One region of the Waltera sp. genome, then DNA from elsewhere that is predicted to be linked to it. Evidence: riboswitches for the same ligand, from Rfam matches in the RefSeq annotation. Region 1 holds a riboswitch; the other holds the start of a gene.
What was found. A riboswitch is a leader RNA that binds a small molecule or an ion and turns the genes downstream of it on or off. The one in region 1 is predicted to bind FMN.
Positions count from the first base shown of each region.

Region 2: linked by a shared signal. The riboswitch ahead of ACLTOH_RS13920 (ECF transporter S component) and the one ahead of ribD (bifunctional diaminohydroxyphosphoribosylaminopyrimidine deaminase/5-amino-6-(5-phosphoribosylamino)uracil reductase RibD) in region 1 are both predicted to bind FMN.

Region 1 covers NZ_JBKVQF010000034.1:2,534-5,924, reverse strand. The annotation lists gene ACLTOH_RS14320 (aldose 1-epimerase family protein) at 242-1,096, shown strand; FMN riboswitch at 1,165-1,279, shown strand; gene ribD (bifunctional diaminohydroxyphosphoribosylaminopyrimidine deaminase/5-amino-6-(5-phosphoribosylamino)uracil reductase RibD) at 1,431-2,555, shown strand; gene ACLTOH_RS14310 (riboflavin synthase) at 2,519-3,160, shown strand; gene ACLTOH_RS14305 (bifunctional 3,4-dihydroxy-2-butanone-4-phosphate synthase/GTP cyclohydrolase II) at 3,173-3,391, shown strand, end outside.
Region 2 covers NZ_JBKVQF010000031.1:13,026-16,416, reverse strand. The annotation lists gene ACLTOH_RS13930 (efflux RND transporter periplasmic adaptor subunit) at 1-288, opposite strand, end outside; gene ACLTOH_RS13925 (ABC transporter ATP-binding protein) at 396-1,115, opposite strand; FMN riboswitch at 1,407-1,544, shown strand; gene ACLTOH_RS13920 (ECF transporter S component) at 1,644-2,381, shown strand; partial or broken gene ACLTOH_RS13915 (hypothetical protein) at 2,494-2,770, shown strand; gene ACLTOH_RS13910 (Tex family protein) at 2,679-3,391, opposite strand, start outside.

The DNA.
Region 1 (3,391 bases):
AGTGGTTTTCCCTGAGCTTGTGAATAAAAATATACCAAAGCAGATTAACACTATTGTAAACAGAGACAGTAATCCGGAGGAACCTAGAGTGCTTGCACTTGAAGATTTAGTATCTGTTGCTACTTCTTCGCAAATTCAGTCCATTGACAAACCTCGGTAAAATAGCATAAGATAAAATGGACAGGGAGAGAAAAAGTGAAGCGGTAACGCGTAATTTATAGAATCAGAGGAGATGGAACATATGGCAAGACATAAGCTTGAGAATGAACTCATTGCAATCGAAGTGGAGGAACATGGGGCAGAATTAAAATCTCTGGTCCGTAAAAATACCGGAAAAGAATATATGTGGAAAGCTGATCCAAAATTCTGGGGACGCACCTCACCGGTACTGTTTCCGTTTGTTGGAGCGGTAAAAGACAAACAGTTTCGTACCAAAGGACAGACTTACACCATGGGACAGCACGGATTTGCCCGCGATATGGATTTTACGCTGGATTCTCAGACGGAGGATACGCTCTGGTTTGTATTAAAATCCAATGAGGAAACCATGGCAAAATATCCTTATGCGTTTACCCTTCGTATTGGATATCACATCGAGGAAAATAAGCTGGAAGTGCTCTGGCAGGTGGAAAATCCTTCGGAGGAAGAACTTCCGTTTTCGATTGGCGGGCATCCGGCATTCAATCGTCCGAAAAATTGTAAAATCCGCTTTGATGTAGCTGGTCCGCTTACAAGTACAACGATTGTGGATGGTCTGGTCGGAAACGGTACTGTGGATTATGAATTGAAAAATAGTTATCTGACAGTTACCGATCATCTGTTTGATGATGATGCCCTTGTGATTGAAAATCAGAATGTGCATGAAGTCTCTCTTTGTGACATGGAAGGAAATCCCTATCTGACCGTTACGATGGATGCTCCATTGTTTGGAGTCTGGTCACTGGCGGGAGCAGATGTACCGTTTATATGTGTAGAGCCATGGTATGGACGCTGTGACAGTGCTGATTTTACCGGAGATTTAAAAGATCGGGAGTGGGGAAATCTGATTGCACCGGGCGGTATCTGGAAAGCCCATTATACGGTGGAGGCAGTATAGAAAGCCAGAAAAATTCTCTTGACAGAAAAGGAAAGAAAGATTATAGTCTTATACATAGACAATTTTATAAAGATCTTCAGGGCAGGGTGCAATTCCCTACCGGTGGTATAGCCCACGAGCCGCAAGGCATGATTCGGTGAAACTCCGAAGCCGACAGTACAGTCTGGATGAAAGAAGATACCAAGCGCAGAGCCCGCACGGTTCTGCGCTTGTGGAGGCTGCTCTGGGATGCGTTTGCATTCTGGAGCTTTCTTTTTTGCACAAGGGTCCCTTGTGTCTTTTCGGCTTGCCCTGAACGGTTTTGTTCAGGGCTTTTTCTTTTGGAGGCGACACGATGAACGACAAAGAGTATATGCGTCTGGCTTTGCAGCTTGCAAAAAAAGGTTGCGGATGGACATCTCCCAACCCGATGGTGGGTGCCGTGGTCGTAAAAGAGGGCAGGACCATCGGACAGGGCTGGCACCAGAGATACGGTCAGGCTCATGCGGAGCGCAATGCGCTGGCATCCTGCACCGAAGATCCGCAGGGAGCGACCCTGTATGTGACATTGGAGCCGTGCTGCCATTACGGAAAGCAGCCGCCCTGCGTGGATGCGATTCTGGACGCGGGCATTCACCGGGTGGTCGTGGGTTCTGCTGACCCGAATCCGCTGGTGGCTGGAAAAGGAATTGCAATCCTGCGCGCACACGGCATAGATGTGACCGAAAATGTTCTGCAAGAGGAATGCGATGCGCTGAACAAGGTGTTCTTCCACTATATCACCACAAAACGCCCCTTCGTTTCCATGAAATACGCCATGACGATGGACGGAAAAATCGCCACATACACAGGCGCTTCCAAATGGATCACCGGGGAAATTGCCCGGAATCATGTTCAACGGCAGCGACACCGATTCCGCGGCATTATGGTGGGAGTCGGAACCATCCTAGCAGATGACCCACTGCTGACCTGCCGGATAGAGGGTGGCCGTGATCCCGTCCGGATCATCTGTGATACACATTTGCGGACACCGCTGCAATCCCAGATGGTCATGACCGCCAAACAGGTTCCGACCATTCTTGCGACCTGCTGCGGCGACCCGGAGAAGCAGGCGGCATATCAACAGGCCGGGTGCCGGGTCCTTTGTCTGGAAGCGCATTGCGGTCATGTGAATCTTCTGCAACTGATGGAACAGCTGGGGCAGGAGCAGATCGACAGCATTCTACTGGAAGGCGGCGGAACCTTGAACTGGTCTGCACTGGAAAGCGGCATCGTGCAGCAGGTACAGGCTTACATTGCCCCGAAGCTGTTCGGAGGAAGGGATGCCAAAGCACCCATTGAGGGTGCAGGTGTCCCGCTTCCGGATGCTGCATTCCGCCTGAAGAACAGCCGATTGGAACAGCTTGGCAAAGATTTCCTGATCGAAAGTGAGGTGGAGTACCCGTGTTTACCGGAATCGTGGAAGAAGTCGGAACAATAAAATCCATCAATCGGGGACAGCATTCCGCCGTACTGACTGTTCGTGCAAAAACGGTTCTGGAAGGAACCAGGATCGGCGACAGCATCGCCGTCAACGGCATCTGTCTGACCGTCAGGCAGCTCTTCCCGGATAGCTTTGCTGCGGATGTCATGCACGAGACCTTGAACCGCTCTGCACTTGCACAGCTCACCGTTGGAAGTGCTGTCAATCTGGAACGTGCCATGCCGGCCAACGGACGTTTTGGCGGACACATCGTAGCAGGCCATGTGGATGGCGTCGGACGCATTGCTAATATCCGAAAAGACGATACGGCTATCTGGTACATCATTCATGCAGATTCTGCGATCCTTCGCTATGTCGTTGAAAAAGGCTCTATCACAATAGACGGTATCAGCCTGACCGTGGCTGCGGTGGAACCTACGGGCTTTTCCGTGTCCACGATACCGCACACCGTCCGTCAGACGAACCTGAACCAACGGCACAAAGGGGATTTTGTCAATTTGGAAACCGATGTTGTTGGAAAATATATCGAGAGGCTGCTTCCATCAGAAACACCGAAGCAAAACACGCTCACAAAAGAAATGCTGCTGCGCTGCGGCTTTTAAGGAGAGTTTACGATGAACTTCAATACCATTCCCGAAGCTTTGCAAGACCTGAAGCAAGGAAAAATCATTCTGGTAACGGATGACCCCGACCGTGAAAACGAGGGGGACTTCATCTGTGCTGCCGAATTTGCCACCACCGAAAACGTCAACTTTATGGCGACCCACGGCAAAGGTCTGATCTGTATGCCGATGTCCGAGGCTTTCGTCCAGAAGCTGCAATTTCCGCAGATG
Region 2 (3,391 bases), on a different contig from region 1:
GGCTACTTTTCCGCTGGTGCTGACATTTTCTTCGATGTCTCCGCGAAATGCATTAGTGGTGCTTACCATCACTCCAGCATTGCCGGAAAACGCACAGCTTACCATGCGTATCACGATCAGTACAATTATGATAGCCGCAATAATAACAGGTGCTTTTTTACGCTTTTTGCTTGGGTTCTTTGCCTTCTGTTCCTTTTTTGCTTCTTTTTGCTTTCTCTTTTCTGCTTTCTTCATTTCCTTGATTTTTTTAGCACTCAGTGCCTGTTCTGTTTTTTCCTGCTGTTCCATGATCCCTCACTTATGATCCTTTCTATATTCATTCATACTCTTATCTTTTCATAATTTGTTAGCCGTGACCGGTGGCATGGCATTGCATGTGAAAGATTTATTTTCCACTACGCTCCTGCTGTCTGCAGCTCCTCCACCGGAACGATCTGTCCGGAATCGGATTCCACTTTGCCGTCCTTGATCTTGATCACCCGTTTTGCCTGTGCCGCAATATCATTGTCATGGGTAATCAGGATGACTGTTCTTCCCTCATTATGTAAACCTTTCAGAATATCCATGATCTCTTTTGTGGAATTGGAGTCCAGATTGCCGGTAGGTTCATCCGCCAGGATCACCGGTGGTGCCTGAGCAATAGCTCGGGCAATGGCCACTCTCTGCTGTTGTCCTCCCGACATCTCCGAAGGCTTATGATCCATACGGTGTTCCAGTCCCACCTTTTTCAGTGCTTCTCTGGAAAGCTCCTGCCGTACACTTCTGGATACTCCCCGGTAGATCAGTGGCAGTTCTACATTTTCCACCGCAGTCAGATTGGGGATCAGATTGAATCCCTGGAAAATAAAGCCGATCTCCCGGTTGCGGATATCCGACAGTTCATCGTCTGTCAATGCGGATACATCCTGTCCATGGAGCCAATATTCTCCACTGGTGGGCACATCCAGGCATCCCAGCATATTCATCAGCGTGGACTTACCGCTTCCGGAATGTCCGATGATGGCCACAAATTCCTGTTCGTCGATGGTCAGGCTCACATGATCCAATGCCCGCACCTCATTTTCCCCAGGATTGTAAACCTTGCACACATCTTTGATCTCTACTAATGCACTCATTCCTCACATACTCCCATTTCATGATACATTTTCTGTGTATTCTTCATTGTGTCACTGTACTGTTTGCATAATACAATAATATCTATTGAGTGTCAACACATTTCTATAAGTATTTGCAACTATTCAGAGTCATGCAAAAGGAAAGCTCTGGAAGGGCGATTTTGCGCATGCGGTTCTGAATAGTTAGTACAGCTACTATAACAGGGAAATCCGAAAAAAATGTTGGGAAAATTCTAAAGATTTTCTATATTGACAATATGTTCACAAAGTGTTATATTCCATGCATAAGGTAAAGTTCTTCAGGGTTGGGTGCAATTCCCTACTGGCGGTAATAGGTCATCCTTAAGTCCGCGACCCGCAGATGCATTCTGCGGCTGATCCGGTGTGAATCCGGAACCAACAGTACAGTCTGGATGAAAGAAGACGTATCACTTATATTTTTTTGTGATACCCATGCCCCGGAAGCTTGTATTCCGGGGCTTTTTTTGAAGACTTTCCTTGATTTTCTCATAGGAAAGGAGTTCTGAAATGAACAAACTAATGCAAACTGTAACTGAAAATGTGGCCTATGTAGTCATCTTCCTAGCGGTCATCGTGGGGTGTTTCCTGGTGGCTGTGGTGCTGGAAAAGAGTGCCCAGAAGAAAAACGGAGTTTCTGAGCCGATCTTCAACACCAGAAAGCTTGCCATGATCGGTATGTTTTCCGCCATCGCCATGATCCTGCATGTGCTGGACTTCCCCATCTTTTTTGCCCCCGGCTTCTATAAAATGGACTTCAGTGAGCTGCCGATCTTAGTCGGTTCCTTTGCTTTCGGTCCCGTAGCAGGTGTCATGATGGAATTCGTGAAGATACTGCTGAAGCTGTGCATAAAAGGTACCTCTACCGCTTTCATCGGCGATCTGGCGAATTTCGTAGTGGGCTGCAGCCTGATCATCCCTGCCTCCGCTGTGTATTCCTTTAAGAAAACTAAGAAAAACGCCATCCTTGCCTGCATTGCCGGTACACTGGTCATGACGATATTCGGTACCGCATTCAATGCCGTATATCTGCTTCCCGCCTTCTCCAAGTTCTACGGAATGCCTCTGGATGCCATCCTGGCAATGGGTACCGAAGTCAATCCGCTGGCAAAGGAAGGCAGCATTGTAAGCTTCGTGGTGGCATGTGTGGCTCCCATGAATCTCATCAAGGGAACGCTGGTCTCTGTTGTGACACTGCTCATCTACAAGCCTTTAAGCCCTATTATCAAAACAGGTCATAAGGCATAATAAAGATCTATTTCACTTTTCGTATCGTTTGGTGTTATTGGTTATAAAATCATAAGAAGAAAGAGGAATAACATTTTGCTGTGTTATCCCTCTTTCTTCTTATGATAATACGATGTTGGGGTCAAAAGCCCCCGACTTTGATGCCTGCAGATTGTTCCGTGCTACGCATTCCCACTTCTCCGCTCCGCTTCGGTCCGTGCTAAACATGTGCCACTGGCACATAGCACCCTGCCCTCTATTCGCATATCGTGGGATTATCATCCCACTTTTATGCTCATATCGGGGCGGGTCATAACATTACTGCTTCTGGATCTTCATGGTCAGACCGATACGTTTCTTCGCCACATCCACAGTCAATACCTGCACATCCACAATATCTCCGACGCTGACAGCTTCCAGCGGATGCTTGATATAGCGGTCGGTGATCTGGGAGATGTGCACCAGTCCGTCCTGATGGACACCGATATCCACGAACACACCAAAGTCAATGACATTACGCACGGTTCCTTTCAGAATCATGCCGGGCTTTAAATCCTTCATATCCAGAACATCACTGCGCAGGATCGGCTTCGGCATATCGTCTCTGGGATCTCTGCCCGGCTTCTCCAGTTCCTTCAGGATATCTGTCAGCGTGATCTCGCCGATTCCCAGCTCTTCTGCCAGCAGTTTCTTATTCTTAATACGCTTTTCCAGTCCGGAAATATCTTTTGCATCATTTGATGCATTCTGTACTGCCGGTGCATTTTTCTTTGTAGAAGTTTCTGCAGAATTATCAAAGCTCACACCACCCATGGCCGCTGCCAGAGCCTTGCCCATAGCGGTATTGGTATTATGCACTCTTACGGTCTTACCTTTCTGCTCTTCCCGTTTCTTTGCTGTATTGGCTGCATTACTGCCGTTCTTCTGTCCGGAAGCCTGTGCCCCGCTCTTGCCGGAAGCTTTCTTAACTGCCGCCTGTTTCTGGGCTTCCTTAATGTCCTCCATTGTCAGTCCCAGCTTCGCCATCAGCT